DNA from 2 places in the Microbacterium galbum genome. Region 1 is predicted to be linked to the other one. Evidence: predicted binding sites of a transcription regulator. Region 1 holds the regulator's gene; the other holds the start of a gene.
What was found. Region 1 encodes HrcA, which represses chaperone genes, less so after heat shock. Its sites were predicted from a motif close to TTNGCACTCGNNNNNNNCGAGTGCNAA; they were not measured.
Positions count from the first base shown of each region.

Region 2: a site for HrcA is predicted at 3,495-3,521, ahead of groL (chaperonin GroEL). Genes of this name have one in related genera too.

Region 1 is NZ_JAWDIS010000003.1:393,438-403,154, reverse strand. Features, by position in the region: gene RWH45_RS14720 (PhoH family protein) at 1-21, opposite strand, end outside; gene RWH45_RS14715 (HIT domain-containing protein) at 71-418, opposite strand; gene RWH45_RS14710 (16S rRNA (uracil(1498)-N(3))-methyltransferase) at 589-1,323, opposite strand; gene dnaJ (molecular chaperone DnaJ) at 1,326-2,450, opposite strand; gene hrcA (heat-inducible transcriptional repressor HrcA) at 2,513-3,553, opposite strand; gene hemW (radical SAM family heme chaperone HemW) at 3,819-5,036, opposite strand; gene RWH45_RS14690 (DUF1990 domain-containing protein) at 5,036-5,680, opposite strand; gene lepA (translation elongation factor 4) at 5,708-7,552, opposite strand; gene RWH45_RS14680 (alpha/beta fold hydrolase) at 7,639-8,364, shown strand; gene rpsT (30S ribosomal protein S20) at 8,480-8,740, shown strand; gene holA (DNA polymerase III subunit delta) at 9,341-9,717, opposite strand, start outside.
Region 2 is NZ_JAWDIS010000002.1:198,001-207,717, reverse strand. Features, by position in the region: gene RWH45_RS10120 (nitroreductase family protein) at 107-676, opposite strand; gene msrB (peptide-methionine (R)-S-oxide reductase MsrB) at 673-1,092, opposite strand; gene RWH45_RS10110 (DUF2332 family protein) at 1,165-2,154, shown strand; gene RWH45_RS10105 (DUF3263 domain-containing protein) at 2,164-2,418, shown strand; gene RWH45_RS10100 (LytR C-terminal domain-containing protein) at 2,454-3,056, shown strand; gene RWH45_RS10095 (cold-shock protein) at 3,187-3,387, shown strand; gene groL (chaperonin GroEL) at 3,560-5,179, shown strand; gene RWH45_RS10085 (sensor histidine kinase) at 5,483-7,162, opposite strand; gene RWH45_RS10080 (response regulator transcription factor) at 7,299-7,991, opposite strand; gene RWH45_RS10075 (DNA repair helicase XPB) at 8,061-9,710, opposite strand.

The DNA.
Region 1 (9,717 bases):
CGGACCGAGCAGCTGCACCATGGCCACGCCGTCGACGGCGATCTGCTCGGAGACGGTCTCTTCGGGGGAATCAGCCACCCAGGCTCTTTTCGTTCAGGCCGCCCGCGAGAACGTGGGCGTGCACATGGAAGACGGTCTGTCCGGCACCCTCGCCGGTGTTGAAGATCAGACGGAAATCGCCGTCGGCGTGCTCGGCGGCGACGCTGTTCGCGAGACCGATCACCTCGGTCAGCAGCTCCGGGTCGCCGGCCGCGAGCTCGACGACGTTGCGATACTGCTGCGTCTTGGCGATGACGAGCAGGTGCACCGGCGCCTGAGGGGCGATGTCGCGGATCGCGAAGGCGTTCTCGGTCTCGGCCACGATCTCGGCAGGGATCTCGCCCTGCAGGATGCGCGTGAAGATCGACGGTTCGCTCATGGCATCCAGTCTAGTGAGGGCCTCCGACACCGGGGCTCGGCCGTTTCGCCGACGCCCTCTCGGCGCTCACCGACCCGGATCGGGGCGGATCCGGCCGCTCGGGGCGGAGAATCGACGCCCCGATCTGCCGTATCCGCGCCGGATGCGAGAAGCGCCCGGCACGGCCCGGCTCACCAGCGCCCGTGCGCCGCCGACAGCACCGAGATGGCCGCGGCCCCGGCGGTGGAGGTCCGCAGCACGGTGTCGCCCAGCCGCACGAGGCGGGCGCCGGCGTCTTCGAGCGCCGACAGCTCCTCCGGGGCGATCCCGCCCTCCGGGCCCACCACGAGCACCACGTCGCGACCGTCCGATGCCTCCGCGGCCACCTCGGTGAGGCGGACGGATGCCGTCGGCTCGAGCACGAGGACGACAGAGGCACCGGCACGGGCGACGAGGTCGGCCGTCCGGGCCACGCCCTCGACCTCGGGCACCCACGCGCGGTGCGCCTGCTTCGCAGCCTCGCGGACGATCGTCCGCCAGCGCGCGAGCCCCTTGTCGGCCTTGGCATCCCAGCGCGAGACGCTGCGCGCCGCCTGCCACGGGACGATCTCATCGACGCCGAGCTCGGTCGCCGCCTGGACGGCCAGCTCGTCGCGGTCGCCTTTCGCCAATGCCTGCACGAGCACGAACCGCGGGACCGACGCCGCGACCTCCTCGCGGCCCGTGACCCGCACGTCGACCTGCTTGGGGCCGAGAGCGGTCACGACTCCCGAGAGCCACACGCCGCGTCCGTCGCCGAGCGTGACCGCCTCGTCGACCCGCACGCGCCGCACGCTCGCGGCGTGATGCGCCTCCGACCCGGTGAGGGTCACGGCATCCCCCGGCTGTGCGTCGGTGGCGTCGTCGGTGACGAAGTGCAGCGCCATGCTCAGTGGCGGAAGCGATCGCGGAATTTGCTGAACATGCCCTGCTGGTGCTCGGCCAGGCGGGGCCCCGGATCCTTGGTGCGCTTGGCGAACTCCTCGATGAGAGCCCGCTCCTTGTGGTCGAGGCGCGTGGGGGTCACCACGTGCACACCGACCTTCAGGTCACCGCGCTGGCTGCCCCGCAGGGGCGTGATGCCGCGGCCCTTGATCGTCAGCACGTCGCCCGACTGCACGCCCGGGCGCACCTCGAGGTCGACGGAGCCGTCGAGCGACTCGATCGTCGTGGTGGCGCCGAGGATGGCGTCGGGCATCGACACCTCGAGGGTGGCGACGAGGTCGTCACCCTCGCGACTGAATGCGTCGTGCGCCTCCACGGTGATCTCCAGGTACAGGTCGCCGTTGGGGCCTCCGGCCGGGCCCACCTCGCCCGAGCCGGGGAGCTGCAGGCGCAGGCCCGACTCGACGCCCGCGGGGATGTCGACCGACACCGTGCGGCGCGCGCGCACCCGGCCCTGACCCTGGCAGGTGCCGCAGGGGTAGGGGATGGTCGTGCCGTGACCGTGGCACACGGTGCAGGGCTGGCTGGTGACGACGTTGCCGAGGAGGCTCCGCACGGTGCGCTGCACGTGACCGGAACCGTGGCAGATGTCGCAGGTGACCTCGCTGGTACCGGGCTGCGTGCACGCTCCCTGGCACGTCTCGCAGAGGACCGCCGTGTCGACCTCGAGGTCGCGGTGCGTACCGAAGACGACGTCGCCGAGCTGCAGCGTGACGCGCACGAGGGCGTCCTGGCCGCGCTCCCGGCGTGACCGCGGTCGCGGGCCGCGGCCTCCGCCGCCGCCCTGCGCGCCGCCGAAGAACGTCTCGAAGATGTCGCTGAAACCGCCGAACCCGGCCGCTCCCCCGCCCCCGAACGGGCTCTGGTCGCCGCCCATGTCGTAGCGGCGGCGCTGCTCGGGATCGCTCAGCACGTCGTAGGCGTGTGTCACGAGTTTGAACTTCTCGGACGCGTCCTCGCCGGGATTCACATCGGGGTGCAGCTGGCGCGCGAGACGCCGGTAGGCCTTCTTGATGTCTTCCGGGCTGGCGTCGCGTTCGACGCCCAGGACCTCGTAGTGGTCAGCCACAATCGCCTTCCTGCCCGCTCGCGCGGGGTCGTTCTCGTGGGGAGTGCTCGCGGCGCGAGACGTCAGCGCGAGCTGTCGTCGTCTTCGAGCATCCGGGTCAGATAGTGCGCGACGGCGCGGACCGCCGCGAGGTTGGAGGAGTAGTCCATGCGGGTCGGCCCGAGCAGACCCACGCGGGCCCCGCCGGTGGAGCCGTCGTACCGGCTCGCGAGCACGGAGGCCTCGACGAGGCCGAAAGGCTCGTTCTCGCGCCCGATACTCGCCGACAGTCCCTTCTCGTCGGCGACCATCTCGCTCATCAGGCGCAGCAGGGTCACCTGCTCCTCGATCGCTTCGAGGAGCGGGTAGATACTGCCGCGGAAGTCCTGCTCGCGCTTGGCGAGGGTCGCGGCGCCGGCCATGACGAGACGGTCCTGACGGAAGGCCTCGAGCTCCTCCCCGACCACGCGCAGGACCGCGTCGGCGATCGCGTCGAGCACGACCCCGGGGCGCGGGCCGGCAGTGAGGGCCTCGAAGACGCGCTGGGAGCTCTCGGCGACGCTGTGTCCGACGAGCACCGCGCCCACGCGCGCGCGCAGCAGGGCGATGTCGCTCTCGCCGGGCTCGGCGGGCACGAGCGCGATGCGCTGCGACACCCGACCGGTGTCGGTGACCAGGATGACGAGAACCCGGGGCCCGCCGAGGGCGACGAGTTCGACGTGCGTGACGTTGGCGCGAGCGAACGAGGGGTACTGCACGATCGCGACCTGGCCGGTCAGCTGCGTCAGCGCCCGTACCGTGCGTGCGAGGAGGTCGTCGAGGTCGCCCGCCTCATCGAGGAAGGAGGTGATGGCGCTGCGCTGCGCGCTCGACAGCGGGCGGAGCTCGGCGAGGTGGTCGACGAAGACGCGGTAGCCCTTGTCGGTCGGGACGCGTCCCGACGACGTGTGCGGCGCGACGATGAGGTCTTCGTCCTCGAGAAGGGCCATGTCGTTGCGGATGGTCGCCGCCGACACCCCGAAGGCATGGCGGTCGACGATGGCCTTGCTGCCGACGGGCTCGCGCGTGTCGACGTAGTCCTGGACGATCGCGCGCAAGACCTGGAGGCCGCGTTCCGACACCATGGCTGCTCCTCCCGTTTGGCACTCGACTCGACTGAGTGCCAATTCTACGACGATCGCCCCGCCCGTGCGTCGAGCGGCTCGCGGAGGTCGGCGGCGTCGCTGTCAGGCGGCGCGGCGTGCGTGTGAACGCCGCTCCGAGCGGCGGACCCCCGGACAGGGCGTTTACGCCTCGCCGGGCGTTTGCACGAAGCACCGACGCGCCAACGGGCCGCGGGCATCGTCACGCCCGACGATTCAGCCCGTGGGCAGCAGAGGCGTCCCCGGGTCAGGCCGTCAGCGCGCGCACCACGGCATCCGCCAGCAAGCGTCCGCGACGGGTCAGCACGATGCGCCCGCGCACGGCATCCGGGCCCTCGATGAGCCCGTCGGCGATGAGGGATGCCACGGCCTTGCGCCCCTCGCCGAGGATCTCCGACACCGCGAGCCCTTCGCGGATGCGGCTGCGCAGGAGCACCGACTCGAGCCGACGCGCCGTCTCGTCGGGACGCTCTCGCGCCGCGGCGGGCGATTCGGCGGCGGCGAGCCGCTGGGCGTACGCGGCGGGATGCTTCACGTTCCACCAGCGCAGCCCCGCGACATGGCTGTGCGCGCCCGGACCGAAGCCCCACCAGTCGGTGCCGCGCCAGTACGCGAGGTTGTGGCGCGAACGGTGCGCGACGCCCCGCGACCAGTTCGACACCTCGTACCAGTCGTAGCCCGCGGCGGCGAGCAGATCGTCGGCGAGCTCGTACATGTCGGCCTGCAGGTCGTCGTCCGGCGTCGCGACGGCGCCGGAGCGGATCTGCCGCGCGAGCTTCGTCCCGTCCTCGACGATGAGCGCGTACGCCGACACGTGGTCGGGTTCGAGAGCGGTCGCCGCCTCGAGCGAGGCGCGCCAGTCGTCGAGCGACTCCCCCGGCGCGCCGTAGATCAGGTCGACGGAGACGTCGAGACCGGCGCGGCGCGCGGCCGCGACCGCGGTGGCGACGTTCAGCGGATCGTGGGTGCGGTCGAGCGCCGCGAGCACGTGGGGCCGGGCCGACTGCATGCCGATCGACAGGCGCGTCACCCCGGCGGCGGCGAGGGTGTCGGCGACCGCGTCGTCCACGGTGTCGGGGTTCGCCTCCACGGTCACCTCGGCGCCCTCCGCGATACCGAACTCGTCGCGGACCGCGTCGAGCATGCGGGCGAGGTCACCCGGCGGCAGCAGCGTCGGCGTCCCTCCCCCGAAGAACACCGTGGATGCCGCGCGCCGACCGCCCGCGGCATCCATCACTGCGCCCGCCAGGCGCACCTCGGTGGCCAGGGTGTCGGCGAAGTCGTCCTGCCGCGCTCCGCGGAGCTCGCTCGCCGTGTAGGTGTTGAAGTCGCAGTAGCCGCAGCGCACACGGCAGAACGGCACGTGCAGGTAGACGCTGAAATCGGCGCCGGGATCGATGACGAGGTCGTCGGGGAGGCGTCCGTCGACCGGCGCGGGGTCTCCGAGCGGGAGGGGCCCGCCCATCAGGAGGAGTACAGCGGCGAGATCGCGCGCAGGTAGCGCGCGAACAACGCCTTGCGCCGACGCCGGACGCGGCTGGTGAAGAGGCGGTACGACGGGGCGGTGGGCCGATCGAAGGCGCGTACGACGAACCAGACCTCGTCGTTCTCGCGCCACTCGAGGCTGAAGAGCTCCTCGCCGCTCACGATCGAGTGCCCCACGGTGCCCAGGATGAAGCCGACACGACGAGGCTCCTCGAAGACCGAGATGACGCGCAGCTCGGCGTCGGCGCGGTGTCCGTCGACCTTGCCGTGCAGGCGCACGCCGGTGCCGGGGCGGACGAACGGCGTGCCGTCCGCGGCGAAGCGCTGCTCTGCTTCGAGCCGGCTCGGCGCGACGGGCGCGCCCTCGGCGTCGAAGCCGACGCCCGCGTAGCCCTCCCCGGATGCCGGGCGCACGTCGGTGATGCTGAGTTCCTCGCCGCGCAACGGCGCCCACGACAGCAGCAGCTCGCTCGCGGCGGCGAAACGCTCCTCGCCGCTGCCGATGCGCCAGGCGTCTTCGGCGGGCACGGAGTGCTCCGGCGGATACTGCATGAGGTCGGGCGCCTGGGTGGCGCCGACCGCCGCGTAGTCGACCGTGTCATCGGTGAAGTTCTGCCTGCGCATGATCCACCCCTCTCGGTTGCGTGCGTTCTACTTCTTGGCCTCGACGTCGCCGGAGAGCGCGGCGATGAACGCCTCCTGGGGGACCTCGACGCGACCGACCATCTTCATGCGCTTCTTGCCCTCCTTCTGCTTCTCGAGGAGCTTGCGCTTACGGGTGATGTCACCGCCGTAGCACTTGGCGAGGACGTCCTTGCGGATCGCGCGGATCGTCTCGCGCGCGATGATGCGCGCACCGATCGCGGCCTGGATGGGCACTTCGAACTGCTGGCGCGGGATGAGCTTGCGCAGCCGCTCGGCCATCATCGTGCCGTAGCTGTAGGCCTTCTCGCGGTGCACGATCGAACTGAACGCGTCGACCTTGTCGCCCTGCAGGAGGATGTCGACCTTCACCAGGTCGGCGGTCTGCTGTCCGGCCGGTTCGTAGTCGAGGCTCGCGTAGCCCTGCGTCCGCGACTTCAGGTGGTCGAAGAAGTCGAAGACGATCTCGCCGAGCGGCATGTTGTAGCGCAGCTCGACCCGGTCTTCGCTGAGGTAGTCCATGCCGAGAAGCGTGCCGCGGCGTGACTGGCACAGCTCCATGACGGTACCGACGTAGTCCTTCGGGAGCAGGATGCCGACCTTGACGATCGGCTCCGAGACCGAGGCCACGCGGCCGTCGGGGTATTCGCTCGGGTTCGTGACCGACACGGTCTCGCCGGTGTCGGTGGTGACCTCGTAGGTCACCGACGGAGCGGTGGTGATCAGATCGAGACCGAACTCGCGTGAGAGGCGCTCGGTGATGATCTCGAGGTGCAGCAGGCCGAGGAAGCCGCAACGGAACCCGAAGCCGAGCGCGACGGAGGTCTCGGGCTCGTACTGCAGCGAGGCGTCGGAGAGCTTGAGCTTGTCGAGGGCCTCGCGCAGCTCGGCGTAATCGCTGCCGTCGATCGGGTAGATACCCGAGAAGACCATGGGCTTCGGGTCGGTGTACCCCGCGAGAGCCTCGGTGGCGGGTTTGCGGTGCGTCGTGATCGTGTCGCCGACCTTCGACTGGCGCACGTCCTTCACGCCGGTGATGAGGTAGCCGACCTCGCCGACGCCGAGCCCCTGGGTGGGGATCGGCTCGGGGCTGGAGACGCCGATCTCGAGCGCCTCGTGGGTCGCGCCGGTCGACATCATCTGCAGACGCTCGCGCGGCTGCAGTGCCCCGTCGATCATGCGGACGTAGGTCACCACGCCGCGATAGGCGTCGTAGACCGAGTCGAAGATCATCGCGCGCGCGGGCGCGTCCGCCACGCCGACGGGAGCGGGGATCTTCTCGACGATGAGGTCGAGCAGCTCCTCGACGCCCATCCCCGTCTTGCCGCTGACGCGCAGCACGTCGGCGGGGTCGCCGCCGATGAGACCCGCCAGCTCGGCCGCGTACTTGTCGGGGTCGGCGGCGGGGAGGTCGATCTTGTTCAGCACCGGGATGATCGTCAGATCGTTCTCGAGCGCCAGGTAGAGGTTGGCGAGGGTCTGCGCCTCGATGCCTTGAGCGGCGTCGACGAGCAGGATCGCGCCCTCGCACGCGGCCAGCGAACGGCTCACCTCGTAGGTGAAGTCGACGTGACCGGGGGTGTCGATCATGTTGAGGGCGAACGTGCCGTCTGCCGTGGACCACGGCATCCGGACCGCTTGCGACTTGATGGTGATGCCGCGCTCGCGCTCGATGTCCATGCGGTCGAGGTACTGCGCGCGCATGTCGCGGTCGGCGACGACGCCGGTGATCTGCAGCATGCGGTCGGCCAACGTCGACTTGCCGTGGTCGATGTGGGCGATGATGCAGAAGTTGCGAATCTGCGCCGGCGGGGTGGCGGACGGCTCGAGGGGCTTCAGGGCGCGCGGTGACATGTTCCGTCGATTCTACGGTGGCGCGCCGACATCGCCGTCCGCGGACGCTCAGGCTGCGCCTCGACGGCGCTTCTAAGGTGGATGCCATGGCGGTCCAGGTCGTGCTCGTGCACGGCATCCGCACGTCGGCGACCATGTGGCGCGCGCAGGTCGCCCACCTCGAGCAGCGCGGCACCCCGGTGACCGCCGTCGACCTGCCCGGGCACGGCACGCGTCGGGGCGAGGAGTTCACCCTCGACGAGGCCTTCGCGACCATCGATCGGGCGGTCCGGGATGCCGCGACCCGCGGTCCCGTGCTGCTCGTGGGCCATTCGATGGGCGGTCTGCTCTCGATCGAATATGTCGGGCGCGAAGACCCGCCGCCGGTCGCGGCGTTCATCGCGGCGTCCTGCACCTCGATCCCGCGCGGGGTGGGGCTCGCCGCCTATCGGTTCCTCGCGCGTCGATTCGACAGCCTGCCCGACCGCGGCCTGGGTCTGACCAACCGGGTGCTCGATCGCACGCTCCCGCCCGAGACGCGGCCGGACTTCGGTGCCGGCGGCTACGCGTTCGACGCGCAGGACTCCGCTCTCGCGTCGCTGTCGGTGCTCGACCTGCTCGCGGCGCTGCGGCGCATCGAGGTGCCGCTGTGGTTCGTGAACGGGCAGTGGGACCAGCTCCGCGTGAACGAGAAGCTCTTCACGTCGATCGCGAAGGATGCCGAGCTGATCGTGGTCCCGCGCACGACCCACCTCGTCACGGCGATGCGGCCCCGCGTGTTCAACGCGCTGCTCGAGGTGGCGCTCACCACGGTCGAGACCTCGACCTGTTAGACTCGTCTCTTGGCTTGCGTGTGGGGTTTTTCCCGACCTCCACGACCGCCGGTACAGCGCCCCTCTACCGCTCGACCGGCACTTCCAACACTCACTCAAACGAAAGACCGTCGACGTGGCGAACATCAAGTCGCAGATCAAGCGCAACAAGACCAACGAGAAGGCGCGCGAGCGCAACAAGGCCGTCAAGAGCGAGCTGAAGACGCACGTGCGTCGCACCCGCGAGGCCGTTCTGGCCGGTGACAAGGAAGCCGCCGAGAAGGCGCTCGTCCTCGCCGGCAAGAAGCTCGACAAGGCCGTGAGCAAGGGTGTCATCCACCAGAACCAGGCCGCGAACCGCAAGTCGGCCATCGCGAAGCAGGTCAACGCTCTCTGAGCCGCAGCCGTTTCGACAGCCCGTCCCGCTTCAGCGGGGCGGGCTTCGTCGTTCCCGGAGCGAGAGGTTCGGTCCAGCGCATCCGGGGGTCTCGTCGCGTCCGGGATGTCCGCGGCATGTTCAGGCCTGGGCGTACGCCATCTCCTCCTCGCGGCGGAGGCACCCGCGCACCGGCGTTCGTAGCGTGGATGCCGGGAGGTGCAGCATGCAGAGCGAACGAGCGGCGAAGGTCTTCGGCGACCGGGAGGATCCACGGTCCCGGCTCGTGCAGTTGTTCAGCGGTGAGATGCCGGCGGGTGGGCAGCCTCCGGAACCGGCGCTCCGGTGGGCGCGGGCGGTGTCCTCACCGGATGACGATGAGGTGGTCGTGGTTCGCGACCTGCGGCGAGCGGAGCCGCGACTCACGCTCCGGGCGGCGACGTTCCTGGCGCGCCACATCGCGCGGGCGTGATCGGGTGCCGACGCGGCTCGCACTCGAGGACAGGGGATCGTTCCGTGACAGGGGCATCCCGGCCGGATCGGACCTGTCTCCGAACGATGCGCTGTCGTCGCCCGTACCTGAGGCGCTTGCTCACGGGGGCCCCGACGCCGGGCGCCGCCTCAGTCGCCGTACGGCGCGCGCGTGGCGATGACGGTGATCATCCGCTCGAGCGCGAACACGGGCTCGCGCGAGGCGCCCTTGACCTCGGCATCGGCGCGCGCCGTGGCGTGGATCGCCATGCCGAGGGTGTTGCCGGTCCAGCCGACGAGGTCGCGGCGCGCGCGGTCGACCTGCCAGTCCTTCATGCCGAGGCGCTGCGCGGTGGCCGACGACGACTCGCGCGTCCCCGCGACCCGCGCCATGGTGCGCAGCTTCATCGCAACAGCGGCGACGAGCGGCACGGGGTCGGCTCCGGATGCCAGGGCGTGCCGCAGCGCGAGCAGCGCCGGGCCGTACTGCCCGGCGATGGCCGTGTCGGCGACGGTGAACGCCGAGG
Region 2 (9,717 bases), on a different contig from region 1:
TTCGCGCGGCTCACGGCGCGCGCCCGCGGCGCGTTTATGCCCCGCCGGAGACACGCCGACGCCGCCGACCGGAGTCGGCGGCGTCGAGGCCGTGGCATCGCGCGCGTCAGAGGCGCGCTTCGTCGACCGTGCGTTTCTTCTTGCCCCCCGGCATGCGCGAGAGGTGCTTCGCGGCATCCACCGTCTTGCGCCGGACCGGCCGCGACGTCTTCGGCTTGCCGCCGACGTAGAGCCAGCCCAGCAGCACCTCGTGCTTCGCCAGGCCGTGAGCCTTCGCCAGCACCTTGTGACGGGTGTTGTCGTCGGTGCGCCAGAACACCCCGAACCCCGCCTCGTCGAGCACGAGACTCAGCATGTGGGCGACACCGGATGCCACGGCCTCCTGCTCCCACGAGGGGATCTTCTTCGAGCCGAGATCGGCCACGACCGCGATGATGAGCGGAGCGCGCCGGGGCTTGGAGGAATACCCCTTCTTGCCGTCGGCCTTGTTCAGCGCACGCGCGAGGAGATCGCGATCCGCACCGCGGATCTCGATCAGGCGCCACGGTTTCAAGCTCTTGTGATCCGCGACGCGACCGGCCGCGGCGACGAAGGCCTCGAGCTCGGGGCCGGTCGGGGCGAGGTCGGTGACCTTCGACCACGACCGACGGTCGCGCATGGCTTCGAGGGCGCTCATGCTCCGTCGGCGGGGGAGTCGGCCGGGGTGAAGTTCAGCGACAGCGAATTCATGCAGTACCGGTCGCCGGTGGGGGTGCCGAAGCCGTCGGGGAAGACGTGTCCCAGGTGCGAGCCGCAGTTGGCGCACCGCACCTCGGTGCGCTGCATCCCGTGGCTGTTGTCGTCGATCAGCTCGACCGCTTCGGGTCGAACCGACTCGTAGAAGCTGGGCCATCCGCAGTGCGAGTCGAACTTGGTGCCGCTCTGGAACAGCTCGTTGCCGCACGCGGCGCAGGTGTAGAGGCCGGCGCGGCTCTCGTCGAGCAGCTCACCGGTCCAGGCGCGCTCGGTTCCCGCCTGGCGCAGCACCGCGTACTGCTCGGGGCTGAGCTCGGCGCGCCACTGGTCGTCGGACTTGTCGACGGCGTAGGTCATGTGTTCTCTCCTTCGTCTGCTCCCATTGTCTCGTGCCCGGCGCCGACCGGGTCGTGCTGCGATGATTCGTGAGTGGATCAGGATGCCGTGGATGCCGTCGTCGAACGCTATGGACGGTTCGCCCGCGATGAGGCGCCCGGCCGATCCGCGGTCTACGAGGCCTGGGCGCATCGCGTGGCGGAGGATCGGACGGTCGCTGCGGCGCTCGCGCCGATTCCCGAGACCCGCCGTCAACCCCCGCTCGTCTTCGCGGTGATGCGCGTGCGCGGGGCGCCGATGGACGACGTCGACGCGTGGGCCCCGTGGGTCGTCGCACACGCCGACGAGATCGCCGCGCAGTGCCGGGTGCGCAGCGTGCAGACCAACGAGCCGCTCCGGTGCGCCGCTCTGCTGCCGGCGCTCGCCCGCATCGACGGTCCGATCGCGCTGCTCGAGGTCGGCGCGAGCGCCGGGCTGTGCCTGTACCCCGACCGGTACTCGTACCGCTACCGCCGAGGCGACGAGCTCATCGCCCTCGACCCGGTCGACGGCCCCTCGACGGTCGAGTTGCACAGCGACCTGACCGGCGACCCCGTCCTTCGAATGCCCGAGATCGTCTGGCGCGCCGGGATCGACCTCAACCCGCTCGACGCCCGCGACGCGGATGACCGGGCGTGGCTCGAGGGGCTCGTGTGGCCGGGGGAGGAGGGGCGACGTGAGCGCATCGTCGCCGCTCTCGACATCGCGGCCGTCGATCCGCCGCTCCTGATCTCCGGCGACGGCGCGGACGCCCTGCCCGCGCTCGCCGCGCAGGCCCCCGCCGACGCCACGCTTGTGGTCACGACGCCGGGCGTGCTCGCGCACGTGCCGCGCGCTCGGCGCGGGGCGGTCATCGACGCCGCCCGCACCGCGGGACGCTGGGTGACGCTCGACGCCCCCGGCCTCCACGACGGATGGACGGGAGCACCGGGCGTGAAACGGGGCGGCTTCGCCCTGGCGCTGGACGGGGAGGTGCTGGCCGAGGTGGATCCACTCGGCGCGTGGGTGGCGTGGCATCCGAGAGGGGCGTCGTCGGCGCAGTAGCGTGGCGCCGTGCCTCTTTCGGACCGCGACCTCGCCTTCCTCGCCTTCGAGGGTGAATGGCGGCGCCACGCGGGTGCGAAGGAGGAGGCGATCCGGGCGGAGTTCGAGCTCACGCCGGCGCGCTACTACCAGCTGCTGGGGCGGTTGATCGACACGCCGGACGCCCTCGCGCACGACCCGATGCTCGTTCGCCGTCTGCGGCGGCGACGCGACGACGCAGTGGCGCAGCAGCGCGCCCGGCTGGGTCGGACGGCGGCCCGCTGACGGGGTGCTCAGGCGTCGACCGATAGCATCGTCCAATGGCCAGATCGACCTTCCCTCGGGATCGCTTCGACGACCTGCCCGATTCCACCGGCCGGGTCGGGGCGCACCGGGCAGAGCGACCGCGCACGCGCGGATGGATCGTGTTCCTGTGGGCGGCCATCGCCACGCTCGTGCTCATCATCGTGGGCATCTTCGGGTCCCTCGTGGCCTCGGGCCGCATCAGCCTCGGCGCCGATGACGCACCCGTTCCGACCGTGTCGGCAGAACCGACCGAGGCCGTCGTCGTCGACACCTCGTACTCCGTGGTGGTGCTGAACGGCACGGGCCAGGACGGCCTCGCCGCGACGGTGCGCGACCAGATCGTGGCGGCGGGGTGGGCCGGTGACACCGTCGAGACGGGGGACTCCGACTCCACCGATTTCGCTCAGACCACGATCTACTACCTGCGCGACGGCGACGAGGCGGCGGCGCGGGGCCTCGCGCAGACCATCGGCGGCGCCGAGGTCGCGCAGAGCGACTTCCTGCAGCCGACCGACGACCCGAACACCCCCGACGACGAGAGCGCCGTCAAGCGACTCGTCGTGGTGATCGGCCTCGACCGCGCCGCCGGCGCGACCCCCTCCGCCACCGCGCAGTGACCCTCTCGCGCCGCGTGTTTCCGCGGCGTAACAAGTTGGGGGCACGCGCGTCAACAATCCCCGGAGGGGCCGGTTCGGCGGCATCCGGCGTGCTTACGATGACCGAGTCATCCAGCAACAGGAGATTCGCATGACGCAGGGCACCGTCAAATGGTTCAACGCCGAGAAGGGCTACGGGTTCATCACCGTGTCCGATGGGCAGGACGTGTTCGTCCACTACTCGAGCATCGAGATGTCGGGCTTCCGCGTCCTCGAGGAAGGTCAGGCGGTCGAATTCACCGTCGGCACCGGTCAGAAGGGCCCGCAGGCGGAGTCCGTGCGACTGGCCTGATCCGCTGGCTCGAACGCCGTGGCATCCCTCACCGGGATGCCACGGCGTTCGTCGTCTCACGGACGGCCTCGCGGCTTGCACTCCCCAGGGGCGAGTGCCAGAATGAGTTAGCACTCGCTTTCGTCGAGTGCCAAAATCTGGAAGTCACCCGTCCGGGAGGGACGACACACTTATGGCAAAGATCATCGCTTTCGACGAAGAGGCCCGTCGCGGTCTCGAGCGCGGCCTCAACACGCTGGCCGACGCCGTCAAGGTGACCCTGGGCCCCCGCGGTCGCAACGTCGTGCTCGAGAAGAAGTGGGGCGCCCCCACGATCACGAACGACGGTGTCTCGATCGCCAAGGAGATCGAGCTCGACGACCCGTACGAGAAGATCGGCGCCGAGCTGGTCAAGGAGGTCGCCAAGAAGACCGACGACGTCGCGGGTGACGGCACCACCACCGCCACCGTTCTCGCCCAGGCGCTCGTGCGCGAGGGCCTGCGCAACGTCGCGGCCGGCGCCGACCCCATCTCGCTCAAGAAGGGCATCGAGAAGGCCGTCAAGGCCGTCACCGACGAGCTGCTCTCCTCCGCCAAGGAGGTCGAGTCCAAGGAGCAGATCGCCGCCACCGCGTCGATCTCCGCCGCCGACCCCGCGATCGGCGAGCTCATCGCCGAGGCCATCGACAAGGTGGGCAAGGAAGGCGTCGTCACCGTCGAGGAGAGCAACACCTTCGGCACCGAGCTCGAGCTCACCGAGGGCATGCGCTTCGACAAGGGTTACATCAACCCCTACTTCGTCACCGACCCCGAGCGTCAGGAAGCGGTCTTCGAAGACCCGTACATCCTGATCGCCAACCAGAAGATCTCCAACATCAAGGACCTTCTGCCGATCGTCGACAAGGTGATCCAGGAGGGCAAGGAGCTCCTCATCATCGCCGAGGACGTCGAGGGCGAAGCGCTCGCGACCCTGGTGCTGAACAAGATCCGCGGCATCTTCAAGTCGGTCGCCGTCAAGGCTCCCGGCTTCGGCGACCGCCGCAAGGCTCAGCTGCAGGACATCGCGATCCTCACCGGCGGCCAGGTCATCACCGAAGAGGTGGGCCTCAAGCTCGAGAACGCGACCGTCGACCTGCTCGGCCGTGCTCGCAAGGTCATCATCACCAAGGACGAGACCACGATCGTCGAGGGTGCCGGTGAGTCGGAGCTGATCGAGGGTCGCGTGACCCAGATCCGCCGCGAGATCGAGAACACCGACAGCGACTACGACCGCGAGAAGCTCCAGGAGCGCCTCGCGAAGCTCGCCGGTGGCGTCGCCGTCATCAAGGCCGGAGCCGCGACCGAGGTCGAGCTCAAGGAGCGCAAGCACCGCATCGAAGACGCCGTGCGCAACGCCAAGGCCGCTGTGGAAGAGGGTGTCGTCGCCGGTGGTGGCGTGGCGCTCATCCAGGCCGGCAAGAACGCTCTCGCGAACCTCGAGCTCTCGGGCGACGAGGCGACCGGTGCGAACATCGTCAAGGTCGCCATCGAGGCTCCGCTCAAGCAGATCGCCCTGAACGCCGGTCTCGAGCCCGGTGTCGTCGCGAACAAGGTGTCGGAGCTCCCCGTGGGCCACGGCCTCAACGCCGCGACCGGCGAGTACGGTGACCTGTTCGCACAGGGCATCATCGACCCCGCCAAGGTGACCCGCTCTGCTCTGCAGAACGCCGCGTCGATCGCCGGTCTGTTCCTCACGACCGAGGCCGTCGTCGCCGACAAGCCCGAGAAGGTCGCCGCTCCCGCGGGCGACCCGACGGGTGGCATGGACTTCTGATCCACGCCTGACGCCTGAGAACGCCCCCTCCTCCGGGAGGGGGCGTTCTCCGTTCCGGCGGTCCGGGTGGCGCGGTCTCACACGCCGATGACGGTGCCTCGGTCGCTCGAGGCGGCGCGTCGACGAACGACGCCGCCGAGCCCTCTCGCTCGCGCGAGCGCTCGAGCCTGCCGCGTGTCCTTCCGGCGTGCTGCGGATCGTTTCGCCCACGTCGCGAGACGACCACGCGGCGTGATCTGCCGAAGGGACTCGCTCACGCGGTCCCCGCCGGACGATCCCCGCCGGGAAACGGAGCGCGGCGTCTCAGGCCGGGGTGTCGGGCCGGTGATCGTCGGGGAGGCGCTCGAGCGGCTGCGTCTCGATCAGCGCATGCTCCGCGGCGTCGCGACGATCGGCCAGCGGAAGAGACACCCGGAACGTCGCGCCCCCGCCGGGGGTGTCGACGACCTCGACCGTACCGTGCAGCAGATCGACGATGGATGCCACGATCGACAGACCGAGGCCGGATCCGCCGGTCTCGCGCGTGCGCGAGGTGTCGGCGCGCCAGAAGCGCTGGAAGATCTGGTCGCGGATCTGCTCGGGAACGCCCTCGCCGTGGTCGATGATCTCGATCCAGCCCATGTCGTTCTCGGCATCCACTCCCACGCGCAGCCCGATGGGGGAGTCGTCGGCGGTGAATCGACGCGCGTTGCCCAGGAGGTTCGCCACCACCTGACGCACCTTGTTCTCGTCGCCCAGCACGATCGGCGCCAGCCGCGGTGTGGGACGCATCGCTCCGGCCGGCGGTGCGGCCGGCTCGGTCGTCGGTGCCTCCCCGGTCGTCGTGGCGGGATCGGTGCCGTCCTTCTGGCGGCGGCGCAGGCGCGACAGCGTGGCTCCGGCGATCGCCATGGCCGACGTGGTGGGAGCCGTGCGGCGTCGCGTCGCGGCCTCAGCGGGGTGTCCGCCCGAGTCGAGCAGTGGATCGAGGGTGATCGTGGGCAGCACGAGCGGACCGCGAGAGGTGGTGTCGTCGACCGTGACCTCGCGCTGGGGCGAGGTCACCCGCAGGTCGAGGGCGGCGTCACGTGCGATGGGACGCAGGTCGAGCTCGGTGATCGAGACATCACGGCGTTCGTCGAGGCGGGCGAGCGCGAGGAGATCCTCGACGAGCGCCCCCATGCGGATCGCTTCCTTCTCGATGCGCTCCATCGACTGCGCCACGTCCTCGTCGGAGCGGATCGCCCCCATGCGGTAGAGCTCGGCATAGCCGCGCATCGTCACGAGCGGGGTGCGCAGCTCGTGGCTCGCGTCACCGATGAACCGGCGCATCTGCCGCACGGTGGCATCCCGTTGCCCGAGGGCGCCGTCGATGCGCGCGAGCATGGCGTTAATGGCGGTTTTGAGCCGCCCCACCTCGGTGTCGGGCACGATGTCGGTGAGGCGCTGGCTGAAATCGCCCGCGGCGATGTCCATCGCGGTCGTCTCGACCTGGCGCAGATTGCGGAAGGCGAGCGTCACCAGCCACCTCGTGAGCAGGGCCGTGGCGATGAGGATGAGCAGCGCGACGAACGCGTAGATGCCGACGTACGCGGCGACGATGCGGTCGGTGGGCGCCAGGGGCTGCACGACCATCTGCGTGTAGACGCCGGGGTTGCCCGGCACCTGCAGGACGCCGACGCGTGCGAGGAAGTGCGCTCCGGAGTCCGGGTCCTCCAGTTCGATGCGACGGTCGATCTGGCCGTACGTCTGCTCGACGGTGAAGGTATCGGGCAGCTGCGGCAGCGCCTTCGACGACGTGCCGTTGTAGAAAGCCTCGCGTCGGCCGTCAGGACCGTAGACCACGACCATCGACCCGATCTGCGGGGCGTTCTCGACCTGCGTGAACTCGATGCCGCCGTCGACCGGTGTCGTGGTGAAGATGCTGTTGGCGATGCTGCCCGCCGCCTGCTGGGCCAACTGCTCGTCGAGATTGTTCACCAGCGTGGTGCGCAGGAACACCATGGTGCCGATACCCGCGGTGAACAGACCGATCGCGAGCAGCGCGACGGTCACACCGGTGACCTTGGTCCGAAGGCTCAGACCTCGCCACCAGCGCGTCAGGGCATCGTCGGAGGGCGACAGGGCGGACGCCTTCCGCTCAGGCGCTCTTGCCCGACTTCAGCATGTAGCCGAAGCCGCGCTTGGTCTGGATGAGCGGCTCGGAGGAGTGCGGGTCGATCTTGCGACGCAGGTACGAGATGTAGCTCTCGACGATGCCGGCGTCGCCGTTGAAGTCGTACTCCCAGACGTGGTCGAGGATCTGGGCCTTCGACAGCACGCGATTGGGGTTGAGCATGAGGTAACGCAGGAGCTTGAACTCCGTGGGGCTGAGGTCGATCGAGACGTCGCCGACGCTGACGTCGTGGGTGTCCTGGTCCATCGTCAGCTCGCCGGTGCGGATGATCGACTCCTCATCGGCCTGCATCGTGCGACGCAGGATCGCCTGGATGCGGGCGACGATCTCATCGAGGCTGAAGGGCTTGGTGACGTAGTCGTCGCCCCCGGCATTCAGCCCCTCGATCTTGTCCTCGGTCTCGTCCTTCGCGGTGAGGAAGAGGATGGGGGCGGTGTAGCCCGCACCCCGCAGCCGCTTGGTGACGCTGAAGCCGTTCATGTCGGGCAGCATCACGTCGAGCACGATGAGGTCGGGTTCTTCTTCGAGCACGGCCGAGATCGTCTGCGCGCCGTTGGCCACGGCTCGCACCTGGAAACCGGCGAAGCGCAGGCTCGTGATGAGCAGGTCGCGGATGTTCGGTTCGTCGTCCACGACGAGGATGCGAGGAGCTGTCATCCCCTCATTATCGTGATCCGACCCCGCAATGTCCTGGATATGGAACGGAAAGCCGCGTGCTGGTATGCGTCAGGCGGCCGCGGCGTCGATCCCGTCGGCATCCAGGATCGTGTAGGCGTAGCCCTGCTCGGCGAGGAAGCGCTGACGGTTCTGCGCGAAATCCTGGTCGACGGTGTCGCGCGCGATGAGGGTGTAGAAGCTCGCCGTGTGGTTCGACTGCTTAGGTCGCAGCAGACGTCCGAGGCGCTGCGCCTCCTCCTGCCGCGAGCCGAACGAGCCCGACACCTGGATCGCGACGGACGCCTCGGGGAGGTCGACCGAGAAGTTCGCCACCTTCGAGACGACGAGCAGCGGGATGCTGCCGTCGCGGAAGCCCTGGAACAGTTCCTCGCGCTCGGGGATCGGGGTGGCGCCGGTGATCTGCGGGGCGTTCAACGCCTCGGCGAGCTCGTCGATCTGATCGAGGTACTGCCCGATGACCAGCACGCGCTCACCCGGATGCCGCTGCACCAGGCGGCGCGTGACGTCGATCTTCGCGGGGGCGGTGGCGGCGAGGCGATAGCGATCCTCGTCGGCCGCGGCGGCGTATTCGAGGCGCTCGTCGGCCGGGAGGTCGATGCGCACCTCGTAGCAGGCGGCCGGGGAGATGAAGCCCTGGGCCTCGATCTCCTTCCACGGCGCGTCGAAGCGCTTGGGGCCGATGAGGCTGAACACGTCGCCCTCGCGTCCGTCCTCGCGCACGAGCGTCGCAGTGAGGCCGAGGCGGCGGCGCGCCTGCAGGTCGGCGGTGAGCTTGAAGACCGGGGCGGGGAGGAGGTGCACCTCGTCGTACAGCACGAGGCCCCAGTCGAGGGCGTCGAGCAGGGCGAGGTGGGCGTACTGGCCTTTCCGCTTGGCGGTGAGGATCTGGTACGTCGCGATGGTGACCGGCTTGATCTCCTTCACCTGACCGGAGTACTCGCCGATCTCGTCGGGGGTCAGGGTCGTGCGCCGCAGCAGCTCGTCGCGCCACTGACGGGCGCTGACGGTGTTGGTGACGAGGATGAGGGTCGTCGTGCGCGTGTCGGCCATCGCCCCCGCGCCCACGAGCGTCTTGCCGGCGCCGCAGGGGAGCACCACGACGCCGGACCCGCCCTCGGAGAACGAGTCCACCGCCTGACGCTGGTAGGGGCGCAGGCTCCAGCCGTCTTCGGCGAGGTCGATCGGGTGCGGGGTGCCGGGGGTGTATCCGGCGAGGTCTTCGGCGGGCCAGCCGATCTTCAACAGCTCTTGTTTGATGTGACCGCGTGCCCATGCGTCGACGAGGTAGCTGTCGGGGCTGGGATGCCCGATCAGCAGGGGAGCGATGCGCTTGTTGCGCGAGACCTCGCCGAGGACGGCGGCATCCGTCGACCGCAGGACGAGGGCGCCCTCGTCGTTGCGCTCGATGACGAGGCGCCCGTACCGGTTGACCGTCTCGCGGATGTCGGTGCTGACGGATGCGGGGACGGGGAAGCGCGACCACGTGTCGAGCGTCTCGAGCATCGCGTCGGCGTCGTGGCCGGCCGCGCGGGCGTTCCACAGGCCGAGCCGCGTGATCCGGTAGGTGTGGATGTGCTCGGGTGCGCGCTCGAGCTCGGCGAAGACCGCGAGCTCGTGCCGCGCCGTCTCCGCCTGGGGGTGCGCGACCTCGAGGAGGACGGTGCGGTCGCTCTGCACGATCAAGGGGCCGTCAGACATAGCGTTC